DNA from 4 places in the Methylophaga marina genome. Region 4 is predicted to be linked to each of the others. Evidence: riboswitches for the same ligand, from Rfam matches in the RefSeq annotation. Region 4 holds a riboswitch; each other region holds the start of a gene.

Region 1 (4,217 bases), 1.0 Mb from region 4:
TCTGTGTACGCGAACCTTCTATGGGGCCATGCTTTGGTTTGAAAGGCGGGGCTGCCGGTGGTGGTTATGCTCAGGTAGTACCCATGGAGGATATCAATCTTCACTTCACGGGCGATCTGCATGCAATAGCTTCAGCCCACAATTTATTATCAGCGATGATTGATAATCATATCCATCATGGAAATGCCTTACAGTTGGATGCCAGACGTATTGTTTGGCAGCGAGTCATGGATATGAATGACCGTGCATTGCGGGATATCGTGGTGGGTATGGGCGGTTCTGCCAATGGTTATTTGCGTGAAGAGCGTTTTGATATCGTTGTTGCTTCAGAAGTTATGGCTATCTTTTGCCTAGCTAATTCTTTACCTGAGCTGAAGCAACGCTTGGGAGATATCCTGATCGGCTATTCCGTTGATGGGACACCAAGATATGCTCGAGAAATCATGGCCCACGGCGCTATGGCTGCATTATTAAAAGAAGCGATAAAACCCAATCTTGTGCAGACCTTAGAAAATAATCCAGCCTTTGTTCATGGTGGTCCATTTGCGAACATAGCGCATGGCTGTAATTCGGTTATCTCAACCAAAATGGCACTTAAGCTGAGTGATTATGTGGTCACTGAGGCGGGCTTTGGAGCGGATTTAGGTGCTGAGAAATTTATTGATATTAAGTGTCGCAAAGCTGGGATTAAGCCAGATATGGCTGTTGTTGTCGCCACAGTAAAAGCCTTGAAATATCACGGTGGTCTGGAACTGAAAGAGCTTGGCGAAGAAAACCTGGATGCGTTACAGGTGGGACTGGCTAATTTAAAACGGCATTTAAGCAACTTACAAAATGAGTTTGGTCTACGCTGTGTTGTTGCCATCAATCACTTTGTTAATGATAGCGATGCAGAAATAGAACTAATTACAACGGCTGTAAAAGAAATGGGGGCTGAAGCCATTCTTGCTCGTCATTGGGCACAAGGTGGGGCCGGTGCAGAAACACTGGCGGAACGTGTTGTCGAAATACTGGATAGCCCTGCTGAGCCTTGTCGTCTGTTATATCCTGATAGTTTACCGCTATGGGACAAAATCAATCAGGTTGCTAAACGTCTATATGGCAGTGGTGAAGTCGTTGCTGATAAAAAAGTGATGGATAAGATCGCTATGTTGAACGAGCAGCACGGGGATATTCCAGTTTGTATGGCAAAAACACCGTATTCTTTTAGCGGTGACCCGAGCTTACGTGGCACGGCTGAGAATCATACGCTGACAATTCGTGATGTTCGTCTGTCAAACGGTGCTGGTTTTCTGGTTGTACTTTGTGGGGATGTGATGACTATGCCTGGATTACCTAAGCACCCAGCTGCTGAACGTATTGATATTGATGATAATGGCTCAATAGTCGGGCTGTTTTGATATAAAAAAGCTCAAATATTAAGGGTGTTAAGCAAAAAAGCCGTAAAGATTTATCACTACGGCTTTTTTCTTTTATGTGCTTAAATTTTTTAAGCCTGAGTATTCACCTTGCGACGCAAACCAAGAAAACCTAACAACGCTGGAGCAAACATCCATAAGGCAGCAGGTACAGGCACTGCTGATGGCGTTTGGATATAACTAGCAAAGCCAGTTTCTTCAAAGTTAATTTCATGTGAAAGTGATGCATAAATGAATAATGCATTATCAAGCAGAATATCAGCAGAAGGTAATGTTGATATAGGGCCAGTGAAAAAGTCTTTATCAAACATCATCAGGCCAGACAGAGAAAAACTTTCTGTGAATTCAGACACCGGAAAAAGAGTGCTAGTTGTAAATAGAATCGCATCACCTGTGATATCGGGATTGAGACCTTTATTCACCATTGATGTAACGATATCTGTATTGAATGCATCAAGGTTTGCAATAGTATTATCTAATATACTGAGAGCAAACTGGCTGCCATCAAACAAAGTGGGGGCAGCTGTACCTGAGAGAACGTAATTTGATGATACGTATGTACTCACTGTGCCTGTGCTTGGAAGAGTATATGATGAGTAGAGGGTCGCTGATGCTAGGTCTGTATCGTAAGACCATGTAGCTGGTGCAGACTGGCCGAGCAATGAACTTAGGTCGCCATTAGCTGTTTGCCATGAACCATTAGTTGATAAGCTTGTTGCAGCTATAGCAGCGTTAGTTAAACCAGTAAATAAAGCCAGTGCGATAAAAACTATTTTTTTCATGTGTTCTTTCCTTAGATATTATTGCAGTACAGCCACCTTAGTATCATAAGGTCTGTAACTTTCCGTCCTTGGTTCACACCGAGTTTGGCTTTGGTTAAAGTGTTTCCAGAAAAAATAGTACCAAACAGATAATAATAAATAAAACGAAATTGTTAACTTTGTTCTCGATGTTTTTTTATTAAATCGTATGCTAACTGAATTTCTTTCGCTTGCTCTGTCGCAACGGCAATCATATCTTCTGGAACGCCTTGTCCCATGAGTTTATCCGGATGATATTGGCTCATCAGTTTTCGATAAGCACGTTTAATTTCTTGATTAGAACTCTTTTCAGTCACCCCAAGCGCTTTATAAGCATCGGCCAATTCATCAGAATAAGAGCGCTGCGGACCGGAAGAGTATTGCTGCTGATGACCTCTTGCGAAACTTGCCTGGCTCATCACCATATCCAGAATACGGTTAAACTCGGCCCGGTTATATCCTAGCTGAGCAGAGACTTGTTCCAGAATATCTTTTTCTTGTGGATCAAGCTTACCATCAGCTAAGGCCATGACTATCAGGTAAACCAGTAAGACTTGTTTTAAATTAAACGTATTACCACAATGTTGTTTGAAATGATTCATTGTGTCTGTAATATCAAAGTCGGGTTCTGCGCCTCGCTTAAATTGGCGGATGGCTTCTTGTCGATGCTCACCCGACATCCCCATTTTTTTGATAAAGGCTTCCACGTGATCGATTTCAATCTGGCTGATTCGACCATCTGCCTTCGCTAGTTTCCCCATCAAAACAAACACAGTTTCAAGAAAAACTGTTTGACGGGTTTGACTTGTAAATGGATTAGCACCGCCCAGACCATACGCTCGTATACGGTCAGCAAAACCACCAAACAGTAAGCCAATCAGTGCGCCAAAAATTCCTAAAATGAGTAATCCTACACTCATCGTACTGAGTAATATAAAGCCTAGAATAAGGCCAATCCACTTAAACATAACAATTAACTTTTGTTTGAAATACTAAAATAAATAAGACCGAGCCCCCATAGCCCAAATACCCAGCTCAGTACTGGTAACCCTGCAAACATAGTTGTCGAGTAACCATCGAGACCGGTGATAACGGCAGCGCCTACCAAAAATGCAGCGCCAGAGGTAGCAGCAGCACTACGATAACTGGCTTTTTTGATTTCTTTACGCAGCTGTTGAATATCATGTGATGCTAAATTAACGTTCAGCTGACCATCTTGGGCTCTCTTAGTCAGGTCATATAATAGACGCGGCATCTCGGGTAAGGTTTCAGCCCAATGAGGAGCTTCTTGCTTTAGCGTTCTTAACGCTGCTTGCCAGCCCATTTTTTCCTTCATCCATGATTCTAAAATGGGTTTGGCTGTTTTCCATAGATCCAGATCGGGATAGAGGTCACGGCCCAAGCCTTCAATATTCAGTAAGGTTTTTTGTAGCAGCACCAACTGTGGTTGCACTTCCATATTAAAACGACGCGCTGTTTGGAAAAGTCTCAGCAGCAGTTGTCCGAAAGAAATTTCTTTTAAAGGACGAGCGAATATGGGTTCACAAACACTTCTTATGGCTGCTTCAAACTCATCAAGTCGAGTCTCAGCCGGCACCCAGCCTGATTGCACATGTAACTCGGCAACCCGGCGATAGTCATGATTAAAAAAGGCAAGGAAATTTTCAGCTAAATAACGCTGATCATCTGGAGATAATGTCCCCATGATGCCAAAATCAACAGCAACATAACGTGGATTTGCCGGATCATGACTATCCACCATGATATTACCGGGATGCATGTCCGCATGGAAAAAACTATGCTTGAATACTTGGGTGAAAAAGATTTCGACCCCCATTTCTGCCAGTTTTGCCATATCCACACCTTTCGCGATTAAACCTTCAGTATCGCTAATAGGCGTGCCATAAATACGTTCTTGAACCAGGATATTAGGCTTGGTCAGCTTCCAGTATATCTTGGGGACATATAGTAAGGTGGTGCCTTCAAAATTGCGTTGCAG
Region 2 (4,217 bases), 980 kb from region 4:
CATTGTTAAAAAACTCTTCCGTGTTATTGATTGTGCCGTTAACCGCATTATTGATAACACCATAATTTATCAGCCGAGCGTCATTTGACAGCATTCCCCGGTTTGTCATCGTGCCACTACTGGACAGTGTCATCTCAGCCGAACCGGTATTACTGATGTAATTATAGTTAGTTAACTGGCCACTGGTTGAAAATACAGCCGTATTATTTATTTGTCGGTTATTAATCAAGGCGCCATTATTCGCTAAGGTACCTGAGTTATTCAGCGTGCCATCGTTCGTTAAAGAGCCCGAATCACTGTTGGTGAGTAAGGTTTCATTATCAAGCTGACTGTAATAGCTCATATTAAACTCACCTTCATTAGTGATGTTCGAGGGTGAATATTTCTGATTCAGCAATTTACCCTTCAGGTTAAGGGTGCCATCAGATTTATTGATGAGGGTATTAACGTTAGCAACCTCTGCATAGTCATCAATCAAAAACTGGCTGTAATTATTTACTGTGGCGCTATTAACAAATTTACCCTGATCAATAAATTGGCCGTGATTATTGATATCGCCATAATTTGCCATTGTGGAATATAAAGTGGAGGTAAATGTGCCCTTATTGTTCAGCACACCGCCATTGGCAAACACACCGCTGTTGAGGAATTGCCCGTTTTCGTTGTTATTTAAAGTGCCAGCATTAGCAAATTGACCACTATCTGAGTTAATCAAGCTACCCGCATTGTTGAGTGTGCCGGTTTCGTTATTTCTGATAATGCCGTGATTGGTTAAGGTGCCACCGGCCTGATTGCTGAGTATGCCGTTGTTATTCAAACTTGCTGTTGTATGATTAACAAAACTGGCCATATTAGCGTTGTCGAATCTGCCAGTTTGCTGATTGTTGAAAGTTGCGTGATTATTTACGATACCATTTGCTTGATTATTGAAGGCAGAAGCGTTGGTAAATTGAGCACCACTATTATTGTTGACTACACCGTTGTTATTGAACGTGGCATCCTTCTCATTGGACATCGTGGCATTGTTGTTTATTGTGCCAGTATTCTCTAGCTTTCCCTTTTTATACTCGTTACCAAGGTAAGTATAGCCAGCTCTATTTACGAAATTGCTATCATTTGTAATCAAACCTGTATTCGTGAATTTATAAAATGTGGTGAATGAATGACTGGTGGTATTGTTTAGTTGACCTGTGTTAAGGAATATACCCTCATTTTCTACGCTAGAGTCATTTTGAAAAACACCTTCATTTTTAAAAGATGAACCGATTCTATTATGAAGAAATCTATTATTCTGAAATATGCCTGAGGCTCTGTTTTCAACTTCGCCATATCTGTTATTAAAAAACAATCCCGTATTTTCGTATAGACCGGCGTTTGTAATCTTTCCGTAATTTTTTATCGTAGGCAGCGATGTACCGTTGTTTGTTACCACCCCATCTTGGTCAATGAATATATTGCCACCGTTACGATGCTCACCGGTCATTTCCCATCTACCATTGGTAGAGATATAACCGCCACTAAAATTCTCAAGGTAATGAGACTTAAAGACGGAGTTACTGCCATTTTGGATAGCCGCTTTATTCCAAATATTGCCTCTATAACTATCAAAGGTGGCATTATTCTCGATTAAGTGCTCATTGGTTATCCAACCCCGGTTATCGATTAAGCCATTATTAATTACAGTGCCAGAAGTCATATTGACAAAACTATTACCACCACCCGATTTAGATAGATTGCCACCTGCTGTAATAGTTATTTTACTCGCGTTTTTATATCCATCTAAGCCGATATAACCATCGCTAACGGTGATGGGAGATGTGTTTGTACCGTGGAGTCCTGTGACAGCATGCACAACTGACGGTGTCAGTAAAAATGAGCTGCACAGCAACGTAGTTGAGAGCGACAGAAACTGTCGTTGTTTATTTATCATCACTCGGATTCCTTGCGTTTGTGCAACCCAGCCACCTTGTTAAACAACAAGGCCTGTGGCTTTCCGTCCCTGATTCACACCAAGTTTGGCCGATTAAATAACACGTCGATCATAATGAAAGGGGGTATAGCGACTATCAGCCAAAAGTATGATTTTGTGAGAAAAATAAAATAAGCAATAAAAAAGGGAGTCACTGACTCCCTTCTAAATATGGTGTGATAAAAGAAATTAACTTTCTTTCTTGTCTTTGCAGGATGGGCCTTTATCGCCCTTATGTTTTTTATGGGCGGCTTTGGCTTCTTCTTTGGTCACTTGACCATCACCATTGGCATCCAATTTTTCAAAACGTTTTAATGCCGCTGCGGTCGCTTCCTCTTTTGTAATTACACCATCACCATTGGTGTCGATATGAGCGAAATATCCTTTTTTATCGTGTTTAGCCATATCGTCAGTTGATACTGGTTCAGCAAATGTAGCTGAGCTAATGGCCATCGCAGCTAAGGCTGTGAAAAGTGTTGTTGATAATGTTTTCATCATAAATCCCTCTTTTGTTTGTTGGGATTTTTAGACTACGCCGACCCAAGTTAAGAAATGGTTATTACATCCAAACAAATCAATATTATTTTTCTATCGCTAGTTTTATCTCAGCTACAGCGTGTTTAATTTGTGCTTCATCTGAGAAGCGTCCCAAACTGATGCGTAAAGATGATCCTGCTTCTTCATCTGTCAGCCCAATCGCTTTTAATACATGCGAAAGCAAGACCATTTCACTATTACATGCTGATCCAGTAGAGGCACAGACATTGGGTTGGAGTTTTTCTAATAGCTTATTCGCATCGCAACCAATGAATTGCACATTAATATTGCCAGGGTGACACTGAGTTTGTGTGCCATTCAATTTAAATGGAATATGTGTCGCTTCCAGTTGTTGTAGAAACAAACGTTTCAAATGCGTTAATTGTTCACGGTGAGTTTTTGCTTCTTGTTTGGTGATACGCATCGCTTCAGCAAAACCAACACACAGTGGGGTGGCCAAGGTGCCTGAACGCATTCCAAACTGCTGCCCTCCTCCCTGAATGAAAGGCGGTAACTCGGCTTGAAGATCATTTTTAATATAAAGCGCACCGATGCCTTTGGGACCATAGACTTTATGGGCAGACAAACTCAGCATATCGACATTCCAGTCTTTCACGTCAATATCCATCGCTTCCGGTGCTTGAGCCGCATCACAATGAAACAGAGCGCCTGCCGCGTGTGCCATTTCAGCAAAAGTTTTCACATCCTGAATGGTGCCAATTTCATTATTGACCGCCATAATGCAGACCAACAATGTCTGATCAGACAATAATGATTGATAAGCGTCTACATCAATCAGCCCCGTGCTATCGACTGGAATTTCTTTGACTTTGTAACCTAGTTTTGCGGCATAAAAATAGGCGGCATTTTTAATACATTTATGTTCGATTTCACTGATAAGGATGTCACGGCGATCTGTTGTATTGCCAAATAACACACTGGCAATCGCCTGATTATTTGACTCTGTCGCACCCGAAGTAAAAATCACTTCTTCAGAAGAGGCATTAATACAGTTTTCAATTGTACTGCGTGCGGCCTCAACCGCTGCCGCTGACTGCTGACCTAGAACATGGGCAGTGGAATGTGGATTAGCAAAAATCTCATGGTTATAGGGTGCCATTGCGCTAACAACGCGAGGCTCTATCGGCGTTGTTGCCTGATAGTCTAGGTAAATTGAACTACCGGTTTGCATTGACTGCTCCACTTTTTAATATCAGATAATCAGAGGGTGATATAAAGATTGACGTCATAGGATAGCGAGAAACACCAGCTATTGGCTACGCATAAACGTATTTATTGCACTGATAAAATCAACATGACGCTCAGATAACAGGCAAAAAAAGCTGTTACCGAGGAGGAGTAAAATCGGTAACAGCTTGAAGGATCATTAGCATTTTATTTTTTTATTATTTCCTGATGCGCTTTGTTGCTTGCTTCATTCGAAGAGAGCTTGTGACTTTCAACCAGACTGGTTTCAATTTTATTTATATTTTTGGGATCAACGTTTTTGCTATCGGCAACGGCGACAGAAGCAGAGCTGGCGATACTCAACGCACTAATAGAGAGAAAGGTATTTAATCTGTTCATAGGATGACTCCTTAAATTGACTGAGCTAATGATTAGCTACAGTTCAGTTATAGACCCTGGATACTGAATTTTTGCTGAACGAGATTAAGGAAGGCTTAAGTAATTAAGTAATAAAACAAAATGT
Region 3 (4,217 bases), 1.5 Mb from region 4:
AAGAACTTGGGCCCAGTTACCTTCCCATAGCAAGAGGCCAAGCGTTGCTTGACCAAGCCGTTAGCATGGTAACAGCCAATACCGAAATTGATATAGATGGCCAAGCGTTGAGAAATGCCTTGCAGCAAGAACACAACATTCGTGAAACGATACCAAGACCTAACCCTTCATCTGATAGTGGAAATGTCTTTGATTTTTTATCGGAAAGCGACAGAGAAGCGTTGGAAGCTGCGTATGATTATGCTGTAGAGAACAACCTCGATGCTGATGATGTTGAACTGGCAGCCGGGTTACTTGCCAGTGACCGACGACGCCAAGCCGCTATTGCTTCAGGTACAATCTATTTAGTGCATGAGCCAAGTGAGAATGCAGGCAAGTTTATTCCCCAATCATCAGCTAACTTACCCAATACAGACACTAGCAATCCGCGCCAGTCACTGATTGATCGATTGACATCCGGCGACCTATTCAGTAAAAATCCGTTTCTCAACCAGGCGTTATTCATCGAAGCGGCGTTTCGCACCCTGCAATTAAAGAATTAAAGGGGTCTGGTTGAAATTATTTTTCCAGGCAAAGAATCAACACACGATCAATCGCCTAACGATGGCATTCAGCCGCGCGCGCGAATAGCGCGCCGGCTGATGCTGGCGTTAGGCCAGAAGCCCAACGTTCATATCTGACGATCAAAAGTCGTCACTTTACAAGAAGGGTTTGAGTTATAGCGACAACCATGTTTTTGAAGAAACGGTAAAATGTCAGGGCGGGAAAGAAAAAATGGATATTGAGTTTGGCCGCTCTTCATTCTATGACGAGGATAGTATTTATCTGAATGTCGATGGCAAATCTGTGATTATGGATCGTGCTACAGCCAAGAAATTTGTGGAAACCGTTCTGGGTGTTGGCCACTATTTCGGTTTTGTCGATTAATCATCGGCGCAAAACCGGTAATTGAGCCTAACAATCACAGTCACGGCGACGTCTACTACATTGCGGCTTCGCCTCCATTTCGCAGCCGCGCGTGCTGTTGGCGTTAATGGTCTATGGAAACGATAGAAATCAAGTCATGTGATGACGCCACAACCCTCTCCTTGAGGATCGTTGGTGGCAACGAGGAGGGCTCAAACTTTGTTGCCTCTGTTACTGGCGCTCCATTTATAGGTGAAGTCAATACAACAACCTATTTTGTCGGCCCGCCAAGTCTTCTGTTTCGGGATATGGCAGACAACTGGCGAGGCTGGAAAGGGGAGAAGATATGGGGAGCTTTGGACGGAGAGTTCATGCTCACGGCAACGGCTATGCATGTTCAAGGTGTCAGCAAACTTGATTTCTTTCTATAGATTTCTCACTCACACACTTCATCAATTTACTAAATGAAACTCATCACTGAGTTCTTAGTCAGTACCCCTCTAAACATTAATTTCCCACGGAGGAGGAGAACCTATGGAGTATGTTGGCCCCGTCAGCTCTGCTGTTATGGCCATTATCTGGCTTGTCTATTTACAGTTAATTCTTAGTCAATATCGCCGTAATAATCGGCCCTATCTTCTTTTTCACCATGCTCAAAATGAGAACCCCGATGCGCTGTGTATGTTGGTGAATATGGGGGAGCGGCCTGTTCATGTGGTGTGTGTACAAGCCGTGATAAAAATGACGTCCGGGGAGGAGCATAAGCTTGCTGTGACCGAGTTTGAGCGCATTAATGTTACGGAGCAAAATGTGCAGCAAACCTTGCGTCAAGGGCCGTTGCTAAATGGTAGTTATCTGATTTTAGGAACATTTCGAGACATTATTGAAAAGACTCAAAATGAAATAGGTTTAAACGCTTCACTGGAAGACGTTGAATGTCTCGAGTTAAGAGCCGCAGTAATTCATGCGCCAAGTAAACACCCTGTTGGGGCGAAACGCGCATTTGTGTTGAAGCACAATACAGGCACTTGCGTTTATCCAAAAGACATCAATACTAGGCAGATGGTAAAACGAAAAGACAAACAAGAAGTCGCGCAGTGGATAGAGTCTGAGCTACATCCACGTGAGAATAATGAATAGTAATAGTGATAAGCGCGACTGTTTTGAGTTGGGTGCCAGCGTTGATTCAGTTTCTGTTTGCTGTGGTGGCGATGCACTTTATTGCCAAGTGGATGCAAGAAGCGATCTTTATTGAGAACCTAGCTTATGGTGGGGAAAAGTCAGGGCTACTCACTCTCTGGTTTGGTCATTTTTCACTTTAGCTTGTTACGTTATTTTCGCGCTGAGTTTGATTTATCTACTTGATACATAGTTGTATTCCTAACCAGCTTTGCCTGTTCAGATTGATGTGAGTGGGGAAGTCTTAATGCTAGAAATCGCCAAAACCCACTTTTATATAGGCCTTCTAGTACCAATGTACAATTGATTGAGCTATAAAAGCGATTTACCCTGTAGCTGTAGTAAATTAATTTCTTAATAAAGCCAACCTTGGTGTGAGCCAAGCACGGAAAGCTTCAGGTCTTTATAAGTAGTGAATAAAGATGGCTGGGTTGCAGAATAACAAAGGCTTATGTAATGAAGTTATTTAGCAAAAACTTATTAATCGCACTCGGGTTGTTAATTATGGCGCCGTTGACTGCTAACGCAGCAACTGTCCATCTTGATGCAAAAACAAACACTTCTTCGAATGCTGTTGAACTCAACCTGAAAGCAGGTACTTATTCAATAAGCCCATTTAAAGATGACACATACACAGCGTGGAATGCTTGGGGTAAAGTGCAAGGTTGTAGTGCTGATGGCACTGGTTGTTCAAAAGGCTGGGTCAACAACTACTCATTCACTACACCGTCTGGCACTACTCATATCATCACTAGCGATACTGGTAGATATGAGACAGCAGATTTAGCGCTGCTGAACGCACTTGGTGCAACATTTACACTGTTATCTGATGCCACAGTTCAGTTCTTCATCAATGATAGTAACTACGGTGACAACATCGGTGGTATGTCATTAAATGTATCTGCAGTGCCTATTCCTGCTGCAGCATTCTTGTTTGCGCCTGCATTATTAGGTTTCATGGGCTTACGTCGTAGAGCTCAAAAAACAGTCGCTTAATACCCAGACTGTTAAACCGATTAAAGCCGTAATGATTAAGTTCATTACGGCTTTTTTATTGCCTGAAAGAAACTTATGGCAAGATGATATGGCAAATGAACCTTTTTTTTGTGGCTGAGAGAAGAGTCTTTCGGCGTTTGAGTAAAGAGATTGTCATTTACCCATAGAGTTAAGTATATGAATATGGATCAAGCTGATACCGACTCAGCCTATGCAGAGGAAACATTAACCTTTGAGCAAACCAGCGAATTGCCGGGGAAGGTATTACTTGAGTTTGGCGCGCCATGGTGTGGTCATTGTCAGGCAGCAAGTGCAGCTATTAACGAAGTAGTTAATGAACATACGAAGCTACGTCATATCAAAATCTACGACGGCAAAGGCAAGCGATTGGGCCGTGGGTTTAAGGTTAAGCTATGGCCGACATTGATACTGCTAGACAATGGTCAAGAAGTGGGTCGTCTTGTGAGGCCATTACGTGCTGATGAGGTTCGTGAATTGATGTCGAAACTCAACTAAGCGGAGCCAGTTTTGCCCTTGTCCCGACTGATTTTCTCTGAGAATAGTTATGCATATAAACCATGTGTTGCGGTTTAAGGAGCCACTACACAGACTATCTGAAGATAAATAGCCTGGGTATCTCGGCGTTATTCGGAAAGGGCCGTGACGATTTGTTGTGTGTTGTATTGCATTAGTTTTATATAGGTTGCAGCCGGGCCATTTTCTTCAGATAACGACTCGGGATAGAGTCTGCCGCCTGGTTTGGCCCCGGTGGCATTAGCAATCTGCTTGACCAAACGGGTGTTATTAGAATTTTCAAGAAAATAACGTGTCACGCCAAGCTGTTTAATCTGGTCGATGAGTTTAGCAATGGTAGCAGCTGAGGCTTCTGTTTCTGTGGAAACGCCCTGAGGAGATAAGAATCTGACGCCATAGGCTTTTGTGTAATAACTAAATGCGTCATGGCTGGTTAAAATGTCACGTTTGTCAGTGGGCAGGCTTGTCAGCTTTGCGTGGATATTGGCATCCAGTGCCGTCAGTTTTTCCCTGTACGCTTGAGCAGCCTGTTGTATTTCATTTGTCAGATCTGGTCTGACTTCAATCAAGGCCGCTTCAATATTATTAACCCAAACCTGAAC
Region 4 (4,217 bases):
CGTGCTCGTCCATCTTTCTATGCATTAAAACAAGTCATTACCGCTATTTCCAGTGCTGAATACAAAGGCGCACTGGCAACGACAAAAAATATTGAAATACATGCCTTTAAAAAAGACGACTCCGTGGTGCACATCGCATGGACCATTAACGGTAAAGCTTGTGATCTGGCTAACCTTTATGATGAGTCAGACTTGCAAAAAGCTGAGTTTAAAAATCGTGATGGTCATGATTTAGGAACCTCAGCACATTTCGTTAACGAGTCACCGATGTTCCTCCTCTGGGAAGGCGTAGATGAAGTGACACTTTCTGTAGACCACAATTTAACGACAACTTCTCTGTTCGCTCACACTGGTTATGGGCAATACTTCCCCATCAATGAAAATGGCTGGGTTGGCATGCTAGCAGCCCATGATGAAACACATGCAGAGGCCATAATCAAAGAACTTCACCCCGATCGACTTCCCACTTATACAAAAGAAAATACCTTCAGAAAAGCCCGAAATATCATTTGGAGAGTTCCCGGCGTTAATGACGAAGAAGTTGTAGCAAAGAAACCACTTAAGGTAGCAATTCAAAAGCTTATCGTTGATCGTTTCAAACCAAGTAAAGCCCGTAGAAGTTGGAATGCAGCAGCTGAATTATCGCGAAGAAATATATCAACGGCACGAGCTATTGCTTACTTTGAAAAAAGTGGTGACAAAAGCATGTTGGAAAATGTGTTTATTTGTGAAAAAGTTGATCATGATTTCAATATTCGGGACATGTTCAATGCGCTTCGTGAAGGAGCAAACAGTTATCAGGGGGTAGCGGAGGACACAATCTATCGTGCATTGTCAGAATTTCTTCAACAAATGCATGCTCGAGGCGTATTTTTCCGAGATTTAGCTGGCGGCAATATACTCGTTAAGAAAAGAGAGCCTGACTTGACGTTCACATTAATTGATATCAATAGAGCACGCTTCTACAACCACCCAGTTAGCATGCCTAAACGTCTATCAGACTTAACGCGAATTACATACAAGCTGCATCCGGAAGGCAGGGACAGATTTGTGGAGATTTATCTGAGCGGTATGCGAAAAAGTAAAAACTTCACTTTCACCTATAAAGTTCCGTTTTATCTATATGACTTCAAAGTGAGTATGAAACGTAAGTTCGGGCGAAAAGCGATTAAACGCCTATTCAAAAAGATTAATGAGATTAATAACCCTGTCAAAGCTGTTGTCATCTTTATATTTGTAACAGCATTGACACTGAGCATCGGCTTCGAATAGGTGGAAATGATTGATAAAATCACTCTGTATAAGCTAAGTATCATGATAGGCGGTGCTATGAAAGAGACTTATAAGAGAGGGGCGCTCTATTCAGACAAGCCATTACGACAATAGTTAAACATTAGCACAACAGCTAAGCCTGAAGCTCGTAGACTAAACTGTTTTTTTGTTGAGCAATAGCCACCAAAACCACTATCAAACACTAAATAAACAATAAAGCCACCATGCGATGGTGGCTTTATTATTCCAAATAATATTACCTCGTTAAACAGCGAGCTTTACTTTGCGACGTAAGCCCATGAAACCAAGTAGCGCAGGAGCAAATAGCAAGGCTGCTGGTGGCAATGGCACCGCCGACACCTCAAAAGAGGTAAAGCGATATTCACCCTTAAGAATAGTATTTATTGATTGCCCTCTGTCATCCCATGTGATGTAAGCCAAGTCGGAGGCCCCAATCCAACTTATGCCATTATTCAACCATTCTTGCGTACTAATCATGATATCACCTGTATCAAACAAGTCTGCTATGGTGAAAGACTCGTATGTTGAGCGCCAATTAAATACGGAAAACTCTCCGAAAGACAAGAGACCGTCATTATTCAGATCTTCACCTACAAAATTTCCAGAAAACTGAAACTCTCCACCATCATACTCTGGCCATCCAGCAACAAACTCAGCTTTAACGACAGTCGCAGCCCATGTGCTATGTGATAGCGTCAATAAAAGCAGACTGAATAGTATCCACACTATTTTTTTCATAAGAAATGTCCATGTTATGCAGCCCAGCCCTGATACCAATAATGTACAGCTGTCGGTTTTCCGTCCCTGACTCACATCAGGTTTGGCGTTAATGTATTGAATAAAAATTCGATAAATGAAGTTAGCTTCTGGTCACTCAAAACAGATGTATATTCATAAAAAGCTGTTATTTACAGATTACTGGACTGGAATTAATAAAGATATCGTCCAAAAGTATGATTTTGTTCAAAGGGATTACTGAGCGTAGTAAGCCAGTCAAAGTTAGTGCTATCTTGACTGTTGCTACTATGTGGGCACTGTTAGGCGTGCTCTAGGAGTGAATTAGATAAACAGAAACGCTATTAAAATCGAATCCATCAAAGCATCGCAGATAGCGTCCTCAGACTCATCCAAAAAGTAGATGAAGATACAAGTTTATTAAGCAATGGGCTCATTGGCTCGGCATATCAATATTTGAGACTTTGCACATAACACAGAACTATCTCAGCAGCGCTACTCATACGGTATCAATAGCTTCAGCAGCGCTACTCATACGGTATCAATAGCTGCTGAAATAACCTGCTCAAGCGCGCCGAATTTGCTTCACCTCTATCTGTATCTTTTTCTACCATGAAGCATCTAGCATTTTTTCAATGTCACCCCATTATTTTGACTCATTCGCAAATTTTCCCTTTTTACTTATTTGATTCCTTAGAAAGGTGATGCAGCTCATATTTATCGAGTAACGAATTCATCTTTTCTTCATCACCGCCGACATATGATGTTTGCAACAACATTGCGAACAACACACAAGAGATATCATCATGTTTGGTAAGTCAAAACAATTAGCAGATCAAAACGCAGCATTGGAAAAACAGTTACAGCCATTGCTAGAAATGTTCACAGCTATGCAATCTTCATTGGCATTCATTGAATTTACTCCTGAGGGAGTAATAACCAAAGTGAACGATAATTTCTCACGCGTGACAGGTTATTCCTCAGCAGAGTTGATAGGACAGCACCATCAACTTCTATGTGATAAATCCGAAGTTGAATCTTCCAGATATAGAGACTTTTGGAAACATCTCAACAATGGTGAATCTTTTTCTGGAGAAGTATTACGCAAGCATAAAAATGGTCATGATATTTGGCTGGAAGCGAATTATTTCCCAATAAAAGACAGTGAGGATCGCGTCGTTAAAATTTTTAAGATAGCGAATGATGTCACCGCGCGTGTAGAGCATGCTCGTAGTAATGATAGTTTGCTGTCCGCAATCGATCGGTCAATGGCTATCATTGAGTTTGACATGAAAGGCCGCATCACCCATGCGAATCAGAATTTTCTTAATCTTATGGGATATACACTTGATGAAGTGAAAGGACAACACCATAAGATTTTTTGCGAATCAGACTATGTCAAAAGCGCCGAATACACGAAATTCTGGGAAAGCTTAAATGAGGGTCGTTTTGTTGCTGATAACTTTAAACGGATAACCAAATACCAATCAGAGGTGTGGCTTGAAGCGACCTACAACTCCATCTTTGACAGTAATGGCAAGCCGTACCGTGTCATAAAGTTTGCAACTGACATTACGGAAAAAGTTCGGCGTTCTGAGCAAGAAAAAGCTGCAGCTAACACGGCTTATACGGTTTCGCAGGAAACAGAGAAACTGTCATCCACAGGTGAAGAAATTATTTTCAAAACCATAGATAAGCTTGAGCAACTGAAACAACAGTTCAGTCACTCCTCAACAGAATTGGAGCAATTAGGTGTTGAAACAGCTCAAATATCATTTATCGTCAAAACGATCAGTGATATCACTGAACAAACAAATTTACTTGCTCTGAATGCCGCCATTGAAGCAGCCAGAGCTGGTGACAGTGGACGTGGATTTGCTGTTGTTGCAGATGAAGTTCGTTCACTGGCTACAAGAACATCTCAGTCGACAGCTGAAATCGCAACAATGATTAATAAAATTCAATCCAAGAGTGATTCAGTGATTAAAAGCATGTCAGGTAGTATGTCCGGCGTAGAGTCTGGTGTAGAGCTAGCTAACAATGCTGGGAATACGATAAGTCAGATTAGAAGTGGTGCTCAGAGAGTGGTTGAAATGGTAGAAAACTTCTCAAATCTTCGCTAATTACAGCTCAATGATCAGAGCCACATTCATTAATGTGGCTCTTTATTTCGCTGATACGATCTCAGG

The links. Region 4 has a riboswitch for cyclic di-GMP ahead of QUE24_RS10415 (hypothetical protein). Riboswitches for the same ligand answer to the same signal wherever they lie in the genome.
Region 1: another riboswitch for cyclic di-GMP. It lies ahead of QUE24_RS05255 (hypothetical protein); the one in region 4 lies ahead of QUE24_RS10415 (hypothetical protein).
Region 2: another riboswitch for cyclic di-GMP. It lies ahead of QUE24_RS15175 (beta strand repeat-containing protein); the one in region 4 lies ahead of QUE24_RS10415 (hypothetical protein).
Region 3: another riboswitch for cyclic di-GMP. It lies ahead of QUE24_RS02645 (hypothetical protein); the one in region 4 lies ahead of QUE24_RS10415 (hypothetical protein).

Annotation. Positions count from the first base shown of each region.
Region 1 is NZ_AP027741.1:1,014,268-1,018,484, reverse strand. It holds gene QUE24_RS05260 (formate--tetrahydrofolate ligase) at 1-1,400, shown strand, start outside; gene QUE24_RS05255 (hypothetical protein) at 1,490-2,200, opposite strand; cyclic di-GMP riboswitch class I at 2,220-2,299, opposite strand; gene djlA (co-chaperone DjlA) at 2,353-3,186, opposite strand; gene ubiB (ubiquinone biosynthesis regulatory protein kinase UbiB) at 3,192-4,217, opposite strand, start outside.
Region 2 is NZ_AP027741.1:2,993,897-2,998,113, forward strand. It holds gene QUE24_RS15175 (beta strand repeat-containing protein) at 1-1,930, opposite strand, end outside; cyclic di-GMP riboswitch class I at 1,949-2,030, opposite strand; gene QUE24_RS15180 (EF-hand domain-containing protein) at 2,159-2,467, opposite strand; gene QUE24_RS15185 (cysteine desulfurase family protein) at 2,550-3,698, opposite strand; gene QUE24_RS15190 (hypothetical protein) at 3,902-4,093, opposite strand.
Region 3 is NZ_AP027741.1:532,906-537,122, reverse strand. It holds gene QUE24_RS02670 (hypothetical protein) at 1-542, shown strand, start outside; gene QUE24_RS02665 (hypothetical protein) at 712-927, shown strand; gene QUE24_RS02660 (DUF6228 family protein) at 1,041-1,337, shown strand; gene QUE24_RS02655 (hypothetical protein) at 1,441-2,046, shown strand; gene QUE24_RS02650 (hypothetical protein) at 2,052-2,228, shown strand; cyclic di-GMP riboswitch class I at 2,438-2,524, shown strand; gene QUE24_RS02645 (hypothetical protein) at 2,542-3,081, shown strand; gene QUE24_RS02640 (thioredoxin family protein) at 3,259-3,597, shown strand; partial or broken gene QUE24_RS02635 (metal ABC transporter solute-binding protein, Zn/Mn family) at 3,726-4,217, opposite strand, start outside.
Region 4 is NZ_AP027741.1:2,018,513-2,022,729, reverse strand. It holds gene QUE24_RS10420 (lipopolysaccharide kinase InaA family protein) at 1-1,272, shown strand, start outside; gene QUE24_RS10415 (hypothetical protein) at 1,537-2,031, opposite strand; cyclic di-GMP riboswitch class I at 2,046-2,128, opposite strand; gene QUE24_RS10410 (methyl-accepting chemotaxis protein) at 2,835-4,151, shown strand.